DNA from 3 places in the Nocardioides sp. NPDC087217 genome. Region 2 is predicted to be linked to each of the others. Evidence: predicted binding sites of a transcription regulator. Region 2 holds the regulator's gene; each other region holds the start of a gene.
What was found. Region 2 encodes LexA, which represses DNA repair genes until DNA is damaged. Its sites were predicted from a motif close to TCGAACANNTGTTCGA; they were not measured.

Region 1 (6,471 bases), on a different contig from region 2:
CGTCACGCAGCTCCTGCCCCGCCGCGACGAACGGGTGCGCCGCGACCAGCCTGAGCCGCTCATCCTTGAACGTCTTGCGCAGCCGCTTGTGGAGGGTCTCGCGCGAACGGAACCGCTCCGCGACGGCCGAGGGCAGCGCCGTGGGCTCCCACGGCACCTCGAAGTAGTGCTGGCGCAGCACCTCCCAGTCCTCGCTGAACCTGGCGACGTAGTCGGTCCACTGCTGGCCCATGCCCGGGCCCAGCTCGTCGAAGGCCGCCAGCTGGGCGCCTCGGGTGCCGCCGGGCACCGAGACCGAGCTCTTGTCGGCGAACCGGTGCTCGCGGATGACGTCCATCGGCACCAGCTCCAGCTCACGCTCAGCCGGCCGCCCGGACTTGCGGAACAGGTCGCGCATCACCGCGGGCAGCAGCGTCGAGGTCGCCGAGGCGTCCCAGGTGAACCCCTCCTCGCGCACCGGCACCAGAGCGCCGCCGAGCTGACCGGAGGCCTCGAGAAGGGTCACCGAGTGGCCGAGCTTGGCCAGCCTGGCGGCGCTGGCCATCCCGGCGTACCCGCCCCCGAGGACGACGACCGCGGTCACTGGACGGGGTAGGGCTTGGTCGTGCCGTCGGACGGGCCCCCTGGAGGAGGGGCGCCACGTCTTCCGCGCCGGGTCAGCCTGCGCCAGCCCCCACGCACGGCGCGGAGGAGGAGATACACCAGCACCAGCCCGGCCACCAGCAGGATCGCGGCGATGCCGGCGGCGGCCAACGGGTGCTGGGTGGCGAACCAGACCACGCCGAGGACGAGGCCGTCCTCGGCCAGGCTGACCACCGAGTTGGAGACCGGCTCGGGGGAGGAGTTGACCGCCAGCCGCTCGCTGGCCTTGACCACGTGGGACATGAACGCCGAGGTGCCGCCCACGACGCCGCCGACGGCCGCGTTGAGCGAGTCTGCCTCACCGGCGAGCAGGACGCCGATCACGGCGCCGATCGTGGGCCGGATCACCGTGGAGATCGAGTCCCACGTCGAGTCGACGTAGGGCACCTTGTCCGCGACGAACTCGATCGCGAACATCGCCCCGGCGGCGGCCAGCACCGGCCAGGTGCCGAGCACGTCAGGGATCTCCTCGGCCCCCGTCGTCCGCTGCACGACGCCGAGCACCAGCACGACCAGATAGGCGTTGATGCCACTGGCCCACCCGCTGGAGAAGGTCAGCGCTAGAGATTCCATGGGGACATCTTGGCGTACGACACCGACATCCGAGCCTGCGACCGCGCGAGGAACGAGCGCGGCCGCAACGGGAGGAGGTCGAGCGAGCGCAGCGACTGAGCTTGCGAAGCCGCGAAGCGGGTCGAGACCGAATCGCGTCGGCCCGAGACCAGGCGCACGCGATCCCGTATTTACCTCCGTTGTGCCCCGTGCGGCAGAATGGGCTGATCAACGCAGAGTTCCCCCCACGTCGCAAGGAGACCGGATGACCATGACGACACCCGACGAGAACGAAGGTGTGGTCGTGAACGAGGACCTGGAGACCACCGTCGAGGTGGCGGCCCTCGCTGCTGAGCCCGTGCCGCGGGAGATGACGTGGGCGGTCCGGCTGATCGTCGGTCTGATCGCGTTCAGCGCCGTCGTGGTCGTGGTCATGGTGCTGCGTTCCGATGACCTGGTGCGCGCGTGGGCGGAGGGCAACGCCTCGGCCAAGCGCATCCTGGAGACCGAGGGGCTCGAGGCCCTCATCAACCCGCCCACCGACAACCGGGTCAGCGCGCCGGCCTTCATCGCCCCGGCGATCACCCTGTTCGGTGTGATGGCCGGCATGCTGGGTGTGCTCGCGGTCTTCCTCCGCAACGGCTTCGAATGGGCCCGCATCACGATCACCTTCCTGGTGTTCATCTCCGCGGTGGCCAGCGTCGGCGGCATCCTGACTGGCCCTCCGGTGATCATCAGCGTGCTCACCACGATCGCGATCGTCATCGCCGCGGGGCTGCTGGTGGTCATGTGGCTGCCGGCCAACACCCGCTACATCCACCCGCCGCACCTCATTCGCGGCGCCGTCGCCGACGACTGAGCGACCCGCACCACCCCTCGACACGCCCCGTCCTCGATTCGTCCTTGTGACTGTCGGTGGCGGGGTGTAGTTTGATCACGTGTTCGAACAGATGTTCGAACAACCAGGCTCTGGCGGGCGTCGTCCTCGACCCCCGACGCCCGCCGGAGCCGTCCACTGCGGGGTCGACCGTGAGCGAGAAGGACGACCCGATGCATCTGCTGCCGGCCACGACGCACAGCTACCTCTTCCGAGCCACCGAGACCCTCGCGGAGGCGACCGTGGCCGACGACGTGCCGAGCAGGTACGCCATCGCTCACGTCGCCGCGCTCCAGGCCGCCGCCGCGCTGATTGCCGCCCGCACCGATCCCGTCGAGGCCGCGAGCCGCGCCGGTCGCCGTCGCCCGTGGAACGCCTGGGTCCGTCTCAAGAAGGTCGCGCCCGAGCTCTCCGAGTGGGCCGACTACTTCGCCGCCGGCGCCGCCAAGCGCGCCGCCGCGGAGGCCGGCTCGATCCGTGCGGTCACCGCGGAGGAGGCCGACGAGCAGGTGCGTGACGCCGACCGGTTCCTCGCCGTCGTCGAGGAGTCGCTCGGGCTGATGGCTCACACCTCGCAGGCCACCCTGTCCCGGCACGACCGCCTCGTGGGCTGATCCAGGTGTGGCGTACGCAGGGTGGGAGGCAGGGCCTACGCTTGGCCTCATGTCAGCTGGCTCCGCTTCAACCAGTCGTCGGGCAGGCGCCCGGACCGTCGCCGTCTGGGACGCGCTCGACCCGGTCCTGGCCTCCGGCCCGCTCGACGTCCTCGACATCGGCGGCGGCACCGGCACCTCAGCCGTACGCATCGCCGGGCTCGGCCACCGGGTCACCGTCGTCGACCCCAGCCCCGACGCGCTGGCCGCGCTCGACCGCCGGGCCCGCGAGGCCGGCGTCTCCGTCGACGCGCGCCAGGGCGACCTCGCCGCGCTCTCCGACGTCGCCGACCCCAGCGGTGCCGACGTGGTGCTCTGCCACGGTGTCCTCGAGGTCGTCCCCGACCCCGCAGCGGCGCTGGCAGGGATCCGCGAGGTGCTCCGTCCCGGCGGCACGCTCAGCCTGCTGGTCGCCCAGCGCACCGCCGCCGTCCTCTCCCGCGCTCTGGCCGGCCACTTCGCGCAGGCCGCCGAGCTCCTCGACGACACCGCTCCGCAGGGGCGCTCCGGTCGCCGCTTCGCGCTCGACGAGGTCACCGGGCTGCTCGAGGCCGCGGGCTTCGAGGTCACCGACGTTCGTGGCGTACGTGTCTTCGTGGATCACGTTCCTGGGTCATTGCTCGATGTCGACCCTGGTGCAACCAACGCTCTCGTCGAGCTCGAGCAGCGGGCCTCGACCCGCGCGGACTACCTGCCGCTGGCTTCGCAGGTGCATCTGCTCGCTTCGCTTCGCTAGGCACCGCCTCGGAGGTCCGGGGTGACCGGCACCCCGATCCTCCATGTCGACATGGACGCCTTCTTCGTTTCTGTGGCGATCAGGCACCAGCCCGAGCTCTGGGACCAGCCGGTCGTCGTCGGGGGTCACGCAAGGGGAGTGGTGACCTGCGCCAACTATCCGGCACGCGCCTACGGGGTCAAGGCCGCGATGCCGGGCTCGATGGCGAGACGGCTGTGCCCTCAGCTCGTCTCGGTCCGTCTCGACTTCGGTGAGGTCGCCGAGGTCTCCCATCGGGTCCGCGAGATCTTCCGTCGCGCCACCCCACTGGTGGAGGTGGTCAGCGTCGACGAGGCGTTCCTCGACGTACGGGGAGCGACAAAGCTCTTCGGGAGCCCCGAGAGGATCGCCCAGCGGATCCGTCGCCAGATCGCCGAGGAGCTGAGCATCACCTGCTCGGTCGGCGTCGCGCCCACCCCGAGCGTGGCCAAGGTCGGCAGCCGCAAGGCGAAACCCGACGGGGTCGTGGTCGTCCGGCCGGAGGAGATCCCCGGCTTCCTCCACCCGCTCGACGTCGGTGAGCTCTACGGGGTCGGCCCGAGCACGAGGACCCGCTTGCGGCGACTCGGCTTCGAGACGGTGGGCGACATCGCCCGCACCCCGGTGCCGACCCTCCACCAGATCCTCGGCCCGCGCCTCGGTGGCCACCTGCACCGGCTCGCCACCGGCACCGACCAGCGGGAGCTGACCGGGCGGCTCGGCCCCGACCTGCCTGACCGGTCCACCGGCGCCCAGGAGACCTTCGGGCACGATCTGAGCGACCGCGAGGACATCGTCCGCGAGCTGCTGCGCCTCTCGGCCCGGGTCACCCGGCGGATGCGGCGGGCAGGCACGGTCGGCCGCACGGTCGCGCTCACCGTGCGGTTCACCGACTTCAAGACCATCTCGCGCTCGCGCACGTTGCCTGATCCCACCGACGTCACCCAGGAGGTGCACGCCACCGCGGTCCGCCTCTACGACGAGCTGAATCTCCGCGGCCGGGCGCTGCGCCTGGTCGGGGTCCGGGTCGAGCACCTGGTCGCCCGCGAGGGCACCGACCGGCAGCTGGTGCTCGGCGAGCGGGAGCGGGGCTGGTCCGAGGCCGACCGCGCCATCGACCAGGTCGCCGAACGCTTCGGATCCAGCCTCGTACGCCGCGCAAGCCTGCTCGATCAGGGCCGGGGTTGACGCACCCGCCACTTTGCTTGACACAATCGGTTCTGGTTGTGCCATGTGGCAGAACGTCAAGGGGCAAGAATTTTCTGGGCTCACTACCGCCTTCAGGTTGGCCAGCCTAGACTTGGAGATACCCCAACAGGACATGGGAGGTACGGTGCCACTCTCGGAAGAGGAGCTTCGCCTGCTCGAGCAGATGGAGCGCGCGCTCTCGGCGGAGGACCCGAAGTTCGCCTCCGCCCTCCGAGGCACGGCCCTGCGCCGTGCCCAACGTCGACACGCGGTCATCGCGGGCATCGTGCTCGCCGGTGGTGTCGCGTTGCTGATGACCGGTGTGATCTCACGGATGTGGATCGTCGGGGTGGTCGGCTTCTTGGTGATGCTGGCCTCGACCTCCGTGCTGCTCACCGCTCTTCGTGGTGCTGCCGCGGTCGAGGAGGACGACGGGGACCACACACCCCGCAGCTCGTTCTTCGACCGGGCCAGCGAGCGCTGGAAGCAGCGCCGCCGCGACAACGACCTCTGAGAGAACGACCTCTCAGAGGGACCTCTAGGACGAGATCAGCTCCCGCTCGGACCGCGCGACCGGTCCGTCGGAGGCTGGTGCCGGCGGGCGGCGGAAGACCGACGCCGGCCACAGGCGCGCCCGGCGACGGGCACGCCGATCGGCGTGCTCCCTGAGCGCGGCCGAGACGAGGCGTACGTCGTCCCCGATCGCCGCGGTGTCGCGGTGCTCCGCATAGCGGTTGCGCTCGACGGCGGCCACGATCCGCTGCAGCGCGAGCATCGGCTCGCGATCCTGCAGATGCGGCGCCAGGCCGGTGGCCTCCTCCCGAGGTGAACGGGTGCCGGTCCAGGGGAGACCGAGGTCGATCGCGGTGTCGCCCAGCTCGCTCCAGCCGGCCTCGGCGTCGCCCGCGAGGCGAGTCGTACGCCGCCGGCGCCGGATCACCGCCGGCGCGGCGAGCGCGACCAGGCCGACCAGAGCGACGATCCCCAGACCGGTCCAGACGGCGCCGGCGTTGGACTCCTCGGTGCCGGTGTCGGCGACCTCGGGCGTCTCGGGCGCCTCGCGCTGCGGACGGTTGGGCACCGGCGCGACGCTTGTGCCGGCGCTGGGGACAGGTGCATCCGGCTCGTTGCGGGCGTTGCCCAGCGCACCGGTGGTGTAGCCGGGCTCGCTGGTGTCGGCGGCCGCCGGGGTCGGCTCGAAGCGGATCCAGCCGATGTCCTCGAACCACAGCTCGGGCCAGGCGTGCAGGTCTCGGCCGCGGAACTGCCACACGCCGTCCTCGTCCTGGTCGCCGCCCAGGAAGCCGAAGGCGACCCGGGCCGGGATGCCGAGCTCGCGAGCGAGCACGGCCATGGCCGTGGCGTACTGCTGGCAGTAGCCGACCTTGTTGTCGGTCAGGAAGTCCAGCAGGGCCGCGCTGTCGGAGCCGACGTCACGCTCCAGGCTGTAGGTGAACTCGCCGCTGTGGCGGAACCAGTTCTGCAGGGCGACCGCCTTGGTGAACGGCCGGTCCTGGCCGGCGGTCCGCTCCAGGGCGATCTCCTCGATCTCGTCGGGGAGCAGCGGTAGGTCGGTCATGCCCGGAGGGGCGCCGACCCCGGGGTCGCCGGCGGCCAGGAGGCGCTCCTGGGACGGCTCGACGGGGGCGGCGGTCATCCGCCAGCTCTGGCCGGCGACGGTCTGGTCCCTGCCCTCGGTGGACATGAAGTCGAGGGTGTCCTCGTCGTAGCGCCACGGCCCCCGGGCGGTGACCTCGAGGGGATGGGCGAAGATCGGCAGCCAGGTCGACTGGAACTTCGCGCTC
Region 2 (6,471 bases):
GCTGTGCCGTTGAATGGCCCGAGCAGGTCGCTTCCCCACGGCCTGCCCGGGCCGGTCTGTGTGTCCCGTGGGACCTAGTCGGAGCCCACCGGGGCCTCGACCGGATGTTCTGCCTCGAAGTCCTGGACTTCCCGTTCCGTACGCAGCATCTGGATCTCACGCTCGAAGTCCTCCACCGAGCCGAAGGCCCGGTAGACGCTCGCGAAGCGCAGGTAGGCCACCTCGTCGAGCTCCCGCAGCGGCGCGAGGATCGCCAGCCCCACCTCGTTGCTGGGAACCTCGGCCAGCCCCTGGCTGCGCAGCGCCTGCTCGACCTCCTGGCCGAGGCAGGCGAGCTGGTCCTCGGTGACCGGCCGACCCTTGCAAGCCTTGCGTACGCCGTGCACCGCCTTGTCGCGACTGAACGGCTCCGCTGCGCCGGAGCGCTTGGCCACCATCAGCTGCATCTGCTCGACGGTCGTGAACCGCTTCCCACATTCCTGGCAGACCCGGCGGCGCCTGATCTGGCCACCGTCCTCGGCCACGCGGGAGTCGAGCACCTTGGTGTCGCTGTGTCGGCAGAACGGACAGTGCACGGTCGAGCCCCTCTCGTGAGACCTGTGGATCCAGGCCGTCTCATTGGCGGCCCGAGCCTGTGGAACCTGTGGATATGAGCGTGAGTCCCTGTGGAACAACACCCCCATCGCTGTGGGCCATCCGCCTGTTCATGTGAACTAGATGTGGATAACTACAGCGGTGTAACTACTAGATGTAGTGGTAACCGTACGCCCGCCCCCACGACGATGCAAGCGAGCGCCGTGTTTACCCGCGTGTCCGGCGTGTCGCCGGTCAAACACCGAAAGATTCCGGTTCAGCGGCGACGGACTGGCCTGGATGAGTAAGAATGACCCCCGTGACAAACATCTCCGGAGGAAATCGCGTCGGGTCGCGGAGAGGCACGCGCCCCAGAAGCGGTCCCCGGCCACCTTTCATCTTGCCTGCGATCGCGACACTGGCCTTCCTCGTCATCTGGGGAGTGCTCGTGTGGGTCGCCGTCGGTTTCGGGGCCGACGCACGGGGAGGCGATTCCGGCGCCTGGGCGAAGCTCGCCATCGCGGCGGTCGTTGCAGTCGCCTGCCTCTTCCTGACCTTCACCTTCGCCGGGAAGGCCTGGCGGGCCTTCTCCGGCTCCCCCACCACGCCACCCACCGACGACTACACCGGAAGCCACTCCAACGCCTACGTCGAGGAGCAGGACTACTCGGCCCCGGCCTACTCCGACCAGGCCTACCCTGAGCAGGCCTACCCGGAGCAGGACTACTACGGCACCGGCTCCTACGGCTACGACGACACCGGTTCGTACGGCCGGCACAGCTCCGACACCGGGAGCCAGCCGCCCTACGGCGACACCAGCAACCGCTCGGCCTATACCGACACCGGCTCCCAGTCGCCCTACGGCTACCCCAGCAGCGACCAGGCCTACGGCAACACCGGCAGCCGGGCCGCCTACGGTGCGCCGTCCTACCAACCGCCGACCAGCCCGCCGCCCGCCCCACAGCCCTACTACTCCAGCCCGCCGACACCGACGTCGACACCACAGAGCACTCCGGGGTACAGCTCGCAGGGATACGGCACGGACAGCTACCCCACCCAGCAGGCCAGCTCCCCGCAGTATCAGTCCGGCGCCTACCAGACCCCGACCGGCTACGGCCAGACCGGCTCGCGGGCTCGACTGACCCAGGACCCCGCCGCGACCCAGGCGATGCCCACCCAGCGCCAGCCCCAGGAACCGACGGTCGAGCCGGACGACGAGTGGCCGCCGCGACACAGCACACGCAACAAGCAGTGGCCGCCGGCCGAGCCGGACAGCCCCTACCGCGGGCGCCACTGACCCGACACAGCGAGAGTGCTGCAGACGCTTCCCATCGTCTGCAGCACTCTCACTTTCCCCGGTAGCCGGCTGCCAGGGTCGAAGGAGCAGCCGGACATCTATAGCGGCGCCCTACGGCGCGGTCGGAACGATCAGCGTCTGTCCGGACACGAGCATCGAGGACTCGAGACCGTTGAGCTCCTTGATCCTCTGCTCCATCTCCCGAATCGAGGAGTCGGTGCCGGCGATGGCCTTCGAGGAGATGTCCCAGAGCGTGTCGCCATCGCCGACGACCATCGTGTGGGCGGAGGTGGAGGGGCTTTTGTCCGCACCGTTCTCCACCGCGAACGCCACCCGTGCCCCGATCAGCGCGATCCCGAAGAGCACGACGAGCGCGAATGCGAACACGACGACTCGGCCGCGACGCGTGAGCCGCACGGTCGAGCGACGCACCTCCGGCGCCGGACGCGGCGGCTCGGCTACGGGCAGCACATAGACTGTTGCACTCATCTCACGGCCTCCTGATCACAAGTCTCTCGATCACGTGTTCGATCGAGCACATGTTCGAAGGTAGATCACGTGTTCGAACAACGCAAGTAGCGACCCCAAGAATTTTCGAACGCCGACACGCGCCGCCCACGAGGTCGAACAAATGTTTGATGTCGTGGTGCCAGAGGGACTAATGTGATGACATGACCACGCAGAAGACAGGCACCGGATCAGGCGGTTCGAAGAAGAGCCGCGTCCGCGAGCTGCCCGACGGGCCGCCGGACGCGACCGGGCTCACGCCGCGTCAGCAGCGCATCCTCGCTCACCTGCGCGACAGCATCGAGCAGCGCGGCTACCCGCCCAGCATGCGCGAGATCGGGGCCGCGGTCGGGCTGACCAGCACCAGCAGCGTCGCCCACCAGCTCCGTGCGCTGGAGCAGCGTGGTCTGATCCGCAAGGACCCGAAGCGACCGCGCGCTCTGGAGGTCTTCCTCCCGGAGGTGATGGCCCACCGCAAGGCCATGTCCGGCGAGGAGCCCGAGTCGACGATCACCGCCGAGGCCGACATCAACCCCAACCCCGACGCCGCCATGGTCCCCCTGGTCGGGCGGATCGCGGCCGGTGGCCCGATCCTGGCCGAGGAGACCTCGAGCCAGCAGAGCATCGAGGACGTCTTCCCGCTGCCCAAGCAGCTGGTCGGCAACGGCGACCTCTTCCTGCTCTCGGTCTCCGGTGACTCGATGGTCGACGCGGCGATCTGCGACGGCGACTTCGTGGTCGTGCGCCAGCAGCCGACCGCCGAGAACGGCGAGATCGTGGCCGCGCTGATCGACGGCGAGGCCACGGTCAAGACGCTCTCCCGCAAGGACGGCAAGGTCTGGCTGCTGCCGCACAACGCTGCGTACGAGCCGATCGACGGCACCCACGCGACCATCCTCGGCAAGGTGACGGCGGTTCTGCGAAGCCTCTGAGCCCTCCCGGAACCAGTCCGGGAACACTGCGTGAAATCCAGCCGCCGGCCCATGACAGGGCCGGCGGCTGCGTCGTTCCATACAGCGTGACCCAGACGCAGATCGACCGCCGTACCCTCATCGCCGCCGGGCTGGCGACCGCCGCAGGGGCCGGAGCCATCGCTCTTCCCGAGCCCGCCGAGGCAGCGAGCGGCGCGCTCACCCACTTCCAGCACGGTGTCGCCTCCGGTGACCCACTCCCGGACCGCGTGGTCATCTGGACCCGGGTCACGCCGACCGTGGACGCGACTCCGGGGTCCGGACAGGGTGAGGAGGTCCTGGTCCGCTGGGAGGTCTCACCCACCGCCGACTTCGGCCGCGTCACCGCGAAGGGATCCCAGCAGACGGGCCCCGACCGCGACCACACCGTGAAGCTCGACGTCTCCGGCCTGGCCCCGGAGAGCTGGTACTTCTACCGCTTCACCTACAACGGCCAGACCAGCCGGGTCGGCCGCACCCGCACCGCTCCGGCCGCGGACGCAACCCCGGAGAACGTACGTTTCGGGGTGGTCTCCTGCTCCAACCTGCAGGCCGGCTGGTTCGCGTCCTACCGCCACCTGGCCGCCCGCGACGACCTGCACGCGATCCTCCACCTGGGCGACTACCTCTACGAGTACGCGCCCGGCGAGTACGGCTACGGCATGGCCAACGAGAACGTCCGGCCGCACGAGCCTGCCCACGAGATGCACACGCTGGCCGACTACCGGATCCGGCACGCGCAGTACAAGCGCGACGCCGACCTCTCCGCCGCCCACGCCCGGCTGCCCTGGATCGTCACCTGGGACGACCACGAGTCGGCCAACGACGCCTGGCTGCTGGGCGCCGAGAACAACGAGCCCGGCGAGTACGACTGGATCGACCGCAAGACCAACGCCAACCAGGCCTATGACGAGTGGATGCCGCTGCGCGTCGACGGCACAGCCACGGTGGAGACCGACAGCCACCTCCACGACCGCATCTACCGGCGGCTGCGTTTCGGCAACCTGCTCGAGCTGAGCATGCTCGACCTGCGCTCCTACCGCTCCCAGCAGGTCGCCCGCACCGACCTCTCCGGCGTCGACGACCCTGACCGCACGATCACCGGTGACGAGCAGCTTGCCTGGCTCAAGGACGGCCTGCTCACCGATGCTCAGTGGAAGATCGTCGGCAACCCGGTGATGATCGCGCCGGTCACCTTCGGCGCGCTCCCCAAGAGCCTCATCAGCCCGGTCAACGACGTCACCGGCCTGCTGCCCGACAACGGCATCGCCTACAACGTGGACCAGTGGGACGGCTACACCGCCGACCGCACCGAGCTCTTCGAGCACATCCGCAACCACGCGATCACCGACACCGTCTTCGTCACCGGCGACATCCACTCGGCGTGGGCCTGCGACCTGCCGTACGACTCCGCCGTCTACCCGCTCGGCAAGACCGCCGGGGTCGAGTTCGTGGCCACCTCGGTGACCTCGAACAACCTCAAGGACATCCTCGGTGCGCCGCGCCGCACGGTCAGCCTCACGGTCGAGAACATCATCAGGACCGCCAACCGCCACGTCCGCTACCTCAACTTCGACGACCACGGCTACTCCGTCCTCGACGTGACCCGCAACCGGGCTCAGATGGACTGGTACGTCATCGGCGAGCGCAAGGACTCCACCACCACCGCCACCTGGACCAGGTCGTACGCCACCGCAACCGGAAGGAACAGGCTCCATCACGTCACGGAGCCCGTCTAGGCCGTGTCCCCCGGACACAGCGGCGCTCTGCGCTTAGACTGCCCAGGTCTGCCTTCCCGAACGTCTGGTATCTCATGCGAAACATTGCCCGCCGGATCAACCGCAAACAACGATCCCTCGTCCTGATCGCAGGCATGGTCGCCGCGACATTCGTCGCCACCATGCCCGCAACCGGTTCGACGCCGGCGACCTCGGTGAGGACCGGCGGTGACACCAGCGCCGCGCAGCCGGTGACGGAGAAGGCGGCCCGGGAGGCGCTCGCCGCGGCCAAGAAGGTCAAGCGCAACCAGTCGGTGCGCGGCGCTCGCCAGGTCGTGCCCGGTCGGCACGTCGCGGGCCGGCCCGACGCAACCATCGCGCTGACCGACCTGTGGAACGCCAAGGACGCCCTGGACGGCTCCAACAAGGCGGCCGCGCGTGAGCTGCTCGCCCGCCCGCGCACCGCCACCCAGACCTGCAGCGACGCGGTCTGCGTCCACTACACGCCGGGCAAGGGCGGCGACCGCGCCTCGTCGACGTACGCGAACCAGGTCCGTGACGTGGTCACGAAGGTCCACAACCTCTACGTGCAGGCGGGCTACCGCAAGCCCGCGGCCGACAAGTCGGTCACCCCGGGCAAGGTCGACATCTACCTGGAGAACCTCTACGACGAGGGCTACTACGGCTACTGCGCGCCTGAGACCAAGGTCTCCAAGACGGCCGCGACGGCCTACTGCGTCATGGACAACGACTACGCCACCAGCGAGTACGGCACGGTCAACACACCCACCGAGAACCTCCGGGTGACCGCCGCCCACGAATACTTCCACGCGGTCCAGTTCGCCTACGACGCCGGCGAGGACCGCTGGATGATGGAGTCGACCGCGACCTGGGTCGAGGACGAGGTCTACGACAGCATCAACGACAACCGGCAGTACCTGGGCTACGGCCAGCTCGAGGACCAGCGCAAGCCGCTGGACAACTCCTACGCCTCCAACCTCGGCATCTACGGCAACTGGATCTTCTTCCGCTACCTGTCCGAGCGCTTCGCCAAGGAGCGCGGGACCCTGCCGGAGGTCGTCCTCTCGATCTGGAACCGAGCGCCCTCGACCTACTCGACCACCGCCATCCGACAGGCGCTTGCCGCTCGTGGCACCACGCTTAAGCAGCAGTACATCCGCTTCGCCGCCGCGAACCTGGCCCCCTCGAAGACCTACAGCGAAGGCCGGGCCTACTACCCGCCGGTCTACGACGGCCGCACTGCGCTGCCCGCCAAGCGCCAGACCGTCGACGGCCAGTTCACCCTCAAGCACCTGACCTACGCCTCCCAGCGCCTCGTCCCGAAGAACGTCGGCAAGGGCTGGAAGCTGCGGGTCAAGGTCGACGTGGCCCGGCCCAACGCCAACGGCGCCGTGGTCAGCATCTT
Region 3 (6,471 bases), on a different contig from region 2:
ACGAGCTGGCGCCGGGCGATCTCCGTCATCCGGGAGCGGCCCGCGCTGGCGGCGGCGGTCGTCGGGCAGGCCGCGGCCCACGCCACGATGGTCGCGGTGATGGTGATGACCCCGCTCCACATGGAGCACGGCGGCGCCGGACTGGAGATCATCGGCCTGGTGATCAGTGGGCACGTACTGGGCATGTTCGCCTTCGCGCCGATCGCCGGCTGGCTCGCCGACCGCGTCGGCCGGGCCGATGTGATGGCGCTCGGCGGCGGGGTGCTCCTGGTGTCCCTGGTCCTGTGCGCCGCCGCGCCGGAGGGCAGCTCCGCGCGGATCTTCGTCGGGCTCTTCCTGCTCGGCCTCGGCTGGTCGCTGGCCACGATCGCCGCGGCCACCTCGGTCGCGGACCACACCCCGCTCGAGGTGCGCGCCGACGTCCAGGGCACCGCCGACCTGATCATGGGCGTCGCCGCCGCCGCTGCCGGGGCGGTGTCGGGCGTCGTCGTCGACCTGGCCGGATATCCGGCGCTCGCGCTCGGCACGATCCTGCTGGTCACGGTGCTGTTCGGGGCTGCGTACGTGGCCCGTAAGGCGGCCTGACGGGCCTGCCTGGTGGGCAGGGCCGCTGGGCGGCCCTGCCCACCACGGCGTCCTCAGCCGAGGAGCTTCTCCATGGTGTCGATCTCGGCCGTCTGCGACTCGATGATCGTCCCGGCCAGGTCGACGGCCGGCTTGAACCGGCCCTCGTCCTGCTCGGTCTCCGACATCTCGACCGCGCCTTCGTGGTGCTCGATCATCATCGTCAGCCACATGTCGCTGAACTCGGCGTCGGAGGCGTTCTCGAGGGCGTCCATGTCCTCGGCCGACATCATCCCGGGCATGTCGCCGTCCATGCCCTCCATGGAGTCGGACATGCTGCTGTCCTCGCCGTCGCCGTGGCCCTCGTGGCCGCCGTTGACGTGGTCACGCATCGTCGACGGCACCTCCTCGCCCCACTGCTGGAGCCAGCCGGACATGGTCTCGATCTCGGGGCTCTGGGCCGCCCGGATCGAGTCCGCCAACTCCTGGACCTCGGGCTCGAGGTTGCGGTCCATGGTCAGGTCGACCATCGACAGGGCCTGGGCGTGGTGCTGGATCATGTCGGTCGCGAAGGTGACATCGGCCTTGTTGTGCTCGGTCTCCGAGAGCTTCTGAGGCGCCTCGGCCTCGTCGTTGCCGCCGCAGGCCGACAGGGTGAGCAGCACGGCCAGGCCGGCCGCCGCCCAGGTCGCGCGGAAGAGGGGACGTTGCGTACGCATCTGTTGTTTCTCCTTGTCAAGTGCTGATTACGGGCATCGCTGACCCACCAGCGGACCTCGGGCATGGCCGGGCCGCGGGTGGCGTCAGGCCGCTCAGCACCTGATGACGGAGTAGGCCCAGACGGAGGGCGGCCCGGTCGCGGGACAGGTGAGCAAGGGCGCGAATCCGCTGGTCCGGGACCAGCCGCGGGCCCGTGAGAACCACCAGGAAGGAGTACGCCGCCACAGCCCGCTCAGCAGCAGCACGCCGGCGGCGAGCAGGAAGGCCGCGCACAGCATCATCGCCGTGTGCCCGTCGCCGCCCGGGTGGCCGGCGGCGTCGGCCGCTCCGTGGCCGGTGTGCTCGAGAGCGTGCGTGTGCTCGACGTGGGCGGCGGGCAGGCTCAGCGCGCCGTGCTCGCCGTCGGAGTCGGTGCCGTGGAGGCTCAGCGCATGCATGGCCAGGAGACCGGCGACCGTGACCACGACCGCCGCCAGCAGGCCGGCGCGCGCGACCGCACGGGTCGTCCACTGCCGTCGTCGCGCTGCCGTCCACACACAGCACACCCTAAGGAGTCCTTCGTGGTTGGACAAAGTGAGGTCTCCGACCAGATGTCGCTTGCGAGTACATACCCCCATGGGGTATGAATGTCGGGTAGGCACAACGGACCGATCGACCAAGGGAGCGACATGACGTCGCATGACGAGCATCTGCATGCTGGACACGACCACGGCGGACATCAGCACTCGATGCACGAGGACCATGAGGGTCATGGCGGCGACCACTCGGCGCACGGCGCGCATGATGCGCACGGCGCGCACGGGGGCGGGGTGAACGCGATGGCGGCCAGTGCCACGCTGCACTGCCTCACCGGATGTGCGATCGGCGAGATCGCCGGACTGATGATCGGCACCGCCATCGGGCTCAGCACAGGGTGGACGATCGTCCTGGCCGTCGCGCTGGCGTTCGCCTTCGGCTACGCGCTCTCGACGCTGCCGCTGCTCAAGTCGGGTCTGGCCGTCGGTGCGGCGTTCAGCGTCGTGCTGGCCGCCGACACCCTCTCGATCGCCACGATGGAGCTGGTCGACAACCTGGTGATGGCGCTGATCCCCGGGGCCATGGAGGCCGGCCTGGTCAACGTCGTGTTCTGGATCGGGATGATGATCGCCCTCTCGGTGGCCTTCGTGGCGGCCTTCCCGGTGAACCGATACCTGCTCCAGCGGGGCAAGGGGCATGCGCTCACTCATCAGTACCACGGCGCGGAGCCGGTCCAGGAAGGCGTACGCCGCTTCATCCCGTCCTTCTCGAGCGGTGCCCTGGCCGCGGTGATCATCGCCTTCATGCTCGGTGGCCTGTCGGTCGCCGTCGCCGACGAGATGGGTGGCGGCTCGGCTCCCGCCGAGCAGGTCGAGATGCAGGGCCACTGAGGATCCGACGACCCCGACACGCCCGAACAGGTGTTCACATCGAACGCTTGTTCGGGCTAGTGTGTGGTAGTAGGTGGAGCGTGGTTCGTGCTATCGCCCAGGCAAAAACCGGGTCGTGAAACACCGTGCCAGAGGGTCCCGTTCAAAACTGTCGGTGGTCCCGTCTAGCGTCTGCCTTGATGACGACGAAGACACGTGGACAAGCGGCAGGCAAGGGGAAGAAGTCTGCCCCTCAGGAAGGAAAGAACATGGCGGCAGGTGATCGCGAGAAGGCATTGGACGCCGCTCTCGCCAACATCGAGAGGCAGTTCGGCAAGGGCTCGGTCATGCGGCTGGGCGATGAGACCCGGGCTCCGCTGGAAGTGATCCCGACCGGCTCGATCGCGCTCGACGTGGCGCTGGGTCTGGGCGGTCTGCCCCGCGGGCGGGTCGTGGAGATCTACGGTCCGGAGTCCTCGGGTAAGACGACGGTGGCCCTCCACTCGGTCGCCAGCGCGCAGCGCGCCGGCGGCATCGTGGCCTTCATCGACGCCGAGCACGCGCTCGACCCGGAATACGCGAAGAACCTCGGCGTCGACACCGACGCCCTGCTGGTCTCCCAGCCCGACTCGGGTGAGCAGGCCCTGGAGATCGCCGACATGCTGATCCGCTCGGGTGCGCTCGACCTGATCGTCATCGACTCCGTCGCGGCGCTGGTGCCGCGGGCCGAGATCGAGGGCGAGATGGGCGACAGCCACGTCGGTCTGCAGGCTCGACTGATGAGCCAGGCGCTGCGAAAGATGACCGGTGCGCTCAACAACTCCGGCACGACCGCGATCTTCATCAACCAGCTGCGCGAGAAGATCGGCGTGATGTTCGGCTCGCCCGAGACCACGACCGGTGGTCGCGCGCTGAAGTTCTACTCCTCGGTGCGACTCGACGTGCGCCGGATCGAGACGCTCAAGGACGGCACCGACATGGTCGGCAACCGCACCCGCGTCAAGGTCGTGAAGAACAAGGTCGCCCCGCCGTTCAAGCAGGCGGAGTTCGACATCATGTACGGGAAGGGCATCTCCCGTGAGGGCGGCCTGATCGACGTCGGTGTCGAGGCGGGCCTGGTCCGCAAGGCCGGCGCTTGGTACACCTACGAGGGCGACCAGCTCGGTCAGGGCAAGGAGAACTCCCGCAACTTCCTCAAGGACAACCCCGACCTGGCCAACGAGCTGGAGAAGCGGATCCTGGAGAAGCTCGGGGTCGTGCCGACGGTCGACGCCCCGGCCGACGGCGAGGCGCCCGCGGCCGAGCCCGCCGGCGTCGAGGACTTCTAGGTCCACAGGCACCGGCTGACCCGTGGCTTCGTCAAGGCCTGATCGTTCGTCCACCCAGGATCCCTGGGTGGACGAACGGCCTGCGCCCGACTGGCTGGGGGACGTGACTCTCGGCGTCGAAGCCTGGGCCGGAAAGGCCCCGTCCCCGTCAGTCGAGCCGTCGCCCCCGTCGGTCGAGCCGTCGCCCCCGTCGGTCGAGCCGTCGCCCCCGTCGGTCGAGCCGTCGTCGCGACGAAGGAGCGACGACGAGTCGAAACCAACACGTTCCCGTCGGCGGAAACCCCGCCCCGCGGACCCGGCCGATCCCAAGAACGACCCCGAGCCCGACCACGAGGCGATCGCCCGGAAGATCCTCCTCGACGCCCTGACCGGCCAGGCGCGCAGCCGCAAGGAGCTTGCCGACAAGCTGGAGAAGAAGGAGGTCCCGGCAGCCCTGGCGACGCGGCTGCTGGACCGCTTCGAAGAGGTCGGCCTGATCGACGACGAGGCCTTCGCCAGGGCTTGGATCGCCAGCCGACAGCCCGGCAAGGGCCTGGCCCGACGAGCCCTGGCCCAGGAGCTGCGCCGCAAGGGCATCGACGACGACGTGGCCCGCGATGCGCTCGACGAGATCGACCCCGACGACGAGCGTGAGGCCGGCCGGCGGATGGTCCGGCGGAAGCTACGCTCCCTGGAGCGCTTCGACGACCAGACCAAGACCCGCCGTCTGGTCGGGATGCTCGCCCGCAAGGGATACGGCGCCGGTGTGGCCTACAGCATCGTTCGCGAGGAGCTCAGCCTGGCCGATGACGATGGCGCCGGCGGTCTCGTGCCAGAATCCGATCTGTGAGTGAGCAGCAAGAGCGCGAGATCCTGACCTACGACCTCTTCGGCACCGCGGTGCGCGACATCGCCCAGAAGGTCGTCGACAGCGGCTACGAGCCCGACATCGTGCTCTCCATCGCCCGTGGTGGCCTCGCCCTCGGGATGGGCCTGGGCTACGCGCTCGACGTGAAGAACCTGTCCGCGGTCAACGTGGAGTTCTACACCGGCATCAACGAGCGCCTCGACGTTCCGATCATGCTCCCGCCGACCCCGGCGGCCGTCGACCTGACCGGGATGAAGGTGCTCATCGCCGACGACGTCGCCGACACCGGCAAGACCCTCGAGATCGTCCACGACTTCTGCGAGGGCCACGTGGCCGAGGCCCGCACCGCGGTCATCTTCGAGAAGCCGTGGACTGTGATCAACGCCGACTACGTCTACAAGAAGACCGACCGCTGGATCGACTTCCCGTGGTCCTCCCAGCCGCCGCTCGTCGACCGCCGCGGCGGCCAGGCCCACTGACCCAGCGGCGTTAACCTGGGTGCATGTTCACGCCGGTTGCGGTCCACAACGGGACACACCGTCTCGGCGGGGTGACGCGCCCGGGGGAGAGCTGGGCAGCGGCGGCGACGAGGATCGCCGGGCGGCCTGCGTACGCGGTGGACCTCTCCGGTGAGGTGAAGGAGTTCTCCTCCGACCCGATGCCGGTGGTAGCGCTGCGACCGATGACCCGCGGCGACCTACCCCACCTGGTCCGCTGGCTCAACGCGGAGCACGTGCACCGGTGGTACGGCGTGGACGGCGACCCCACACCCGACTGGGTGGCCGACAACTACGGGCCCGACATCGACGGCAAGACGCCGGTGACGTTCTGGGTGATCGAGGTCAACGGTCGCTCGATCGGGTTCTGCCAGGACTACCGGATCAGCGACGAGCCCGACTATGCGCTGCTCACCCCCGACCCGGACGCGATCGGCTTCGACTACGCGATCGGGGAGCCGGCCTTCGTGGGCCGCGGGATCGGGCCGCGGATGGCCTGGGTCTGGCTCACCTCGATCCCGCGCCGCTATCCCGGTGCGACGGCCTGCTTCGCGGCCCCCGACCACCGCAACGCCGCCTCGCTGCGGATGCTCGCCAAGGTCGGCTTCGATCAGGGCACCTGGTTCGACGAGCCTCAGCCCGACGGCACGACGACCACGATGGTCGGCTGCTCCCTGGATCTGCGGCGCGTTCTCGGCTGAGGCGCCTATCGTCTAGCCATGACCCTTCTTGACGAGCTGCGGCTGCCGGCCGGACCGGTGGACCTGCGGAAGTACGACACCAACTCCGCACCCGGCGTCGACGTCGACAAGGAGACCGGCAAGCAGGTGCTCGCCGAGCTCGGCCCGATGCTGCTCGAGCTGCAGACCAAGCTGTTCGCCTCCAAGGAGAGCGGCGACCCCAGGCGGGTGCTGCTCATCCTGCAGGGGATGGACACCTCCGGGAAGGGTGGCGTGCTCAAGCACACCGTCGGGCTGGTCGATCCCGTCGGCGTGAAGATCACCAGCTTCAAGGCGCCGACCGACGAGGAGCGGGCCCAGGACTTCCTGTGGCGCATCGAGAAGGCGGTGCCGGAGCCCGGCTACCTCGGTGTCTTCGACCGCTCCCAGTACGAGGACGTGCTGATCGGC

Region 1: the regulator LexA is predicted to act here: its motif matches at 2,137-2,152, upstream of ACIO3S_RS23510 (SAV_6107 family HEPN domain-containing protein).
Region 3: the regulator LexA is predicted to act here: its motif matches at 2,730-2,745, upstream of recA (recombinase RecA).

The regions. Positions count from the first base shown of each region.
Region 1 covers NZ_JBIUZB010000006.1:131,071-137,541, forward strand. The annotation lists gene ACIO3S_RS23495 (phytoene desaturase family protein) at 1-583, opposite strand, end outside; gene ACIO3S_RS23500 (DUF4126 domain-containing protein) at 580-1,215, opposite strand; gene ACIO3S_RS23505 (hypothetical protein) at 1,460-2,053, shown strand; gene ACIO3S_RS23510 (SAV_6107 family HEPN domain-containing protein) at 2,224-2,685, shown strand; gene ACIO3S_RS23515 (methyltransferase domain-containing protein) at 2,735-3,460, shown strand; gene dinB (DNA polymerase IV) at 3,482-4,666, shown strand; gene ACIO3S_RS23525 (DUF3040 domain-containing protein) at 4,812-5,180, shown strand; gene ACIO3S_RS23530 (transglutaminaseTgpA domain-containing protein) at 5,205-6,471, opposite strand, start outside.
Region 2 covers NZ_JBIUZB010000001.1:977,158-983,628, reverse strand. The annotation lists gene nrdR (transcriptional regulator NrdR) at 75-575, opposite strand; gene ACIO3S_RS04860 (hypothetical protein) at 974-1,870, shown strand; gene ACIO3S_RS04855 (LysM peptidoglycan-binding domain-containing protein) at 1,982-2,359, opposite strand; gene lexA (transcriptional repressor LexA) at 2,542-3,309, shown strand; gene ACIO3S_RS04845 (alkaline phosphatase D family protein) at 3,396-5,066, shown strand; gene ACIO3S_RS04840 (MXAN_6640 family putative metalloprotease) at 5,141-6,471, shown strand, end outside.
Region 3 covers NZ_JBIUZB010000002.1:1,375,191-1,381,661, reverse strand. The annotation lists gene ACIO3S_RS14075 (MFS transporter) at 1-585, shown strand, start outside; gene ACIO3S_RS14070 (DUF305 domain-containing protein) at 639-1,283, opposite strand; gene ACIO3S_RS14065 (DUF6153 family protein) at 1,377-1,820, opposite strand; gene ACIO3S_RS14060 (DUF4396 domain-containing protein) at 1,953-2,690, shown strand; gene recA (recombinase RecA) at 2,939-3,997, shown strand; gene ACIO3S_RS14050 (regulatory protein RecX) at 4,065-4,826, shown strand; gene ACIO3S_RS14045 (phosphoribosyltransferase) at 4,823-5,323, shown strand; gene ACIO3S_RS14040 (GNAT family N-acetyltransferase) at 5,347-6,042, shown strand; gene ACIO3S_RS14035 (PPK2 family polyphosphate kinase) at 6,061-6,471, shown strand, end outside.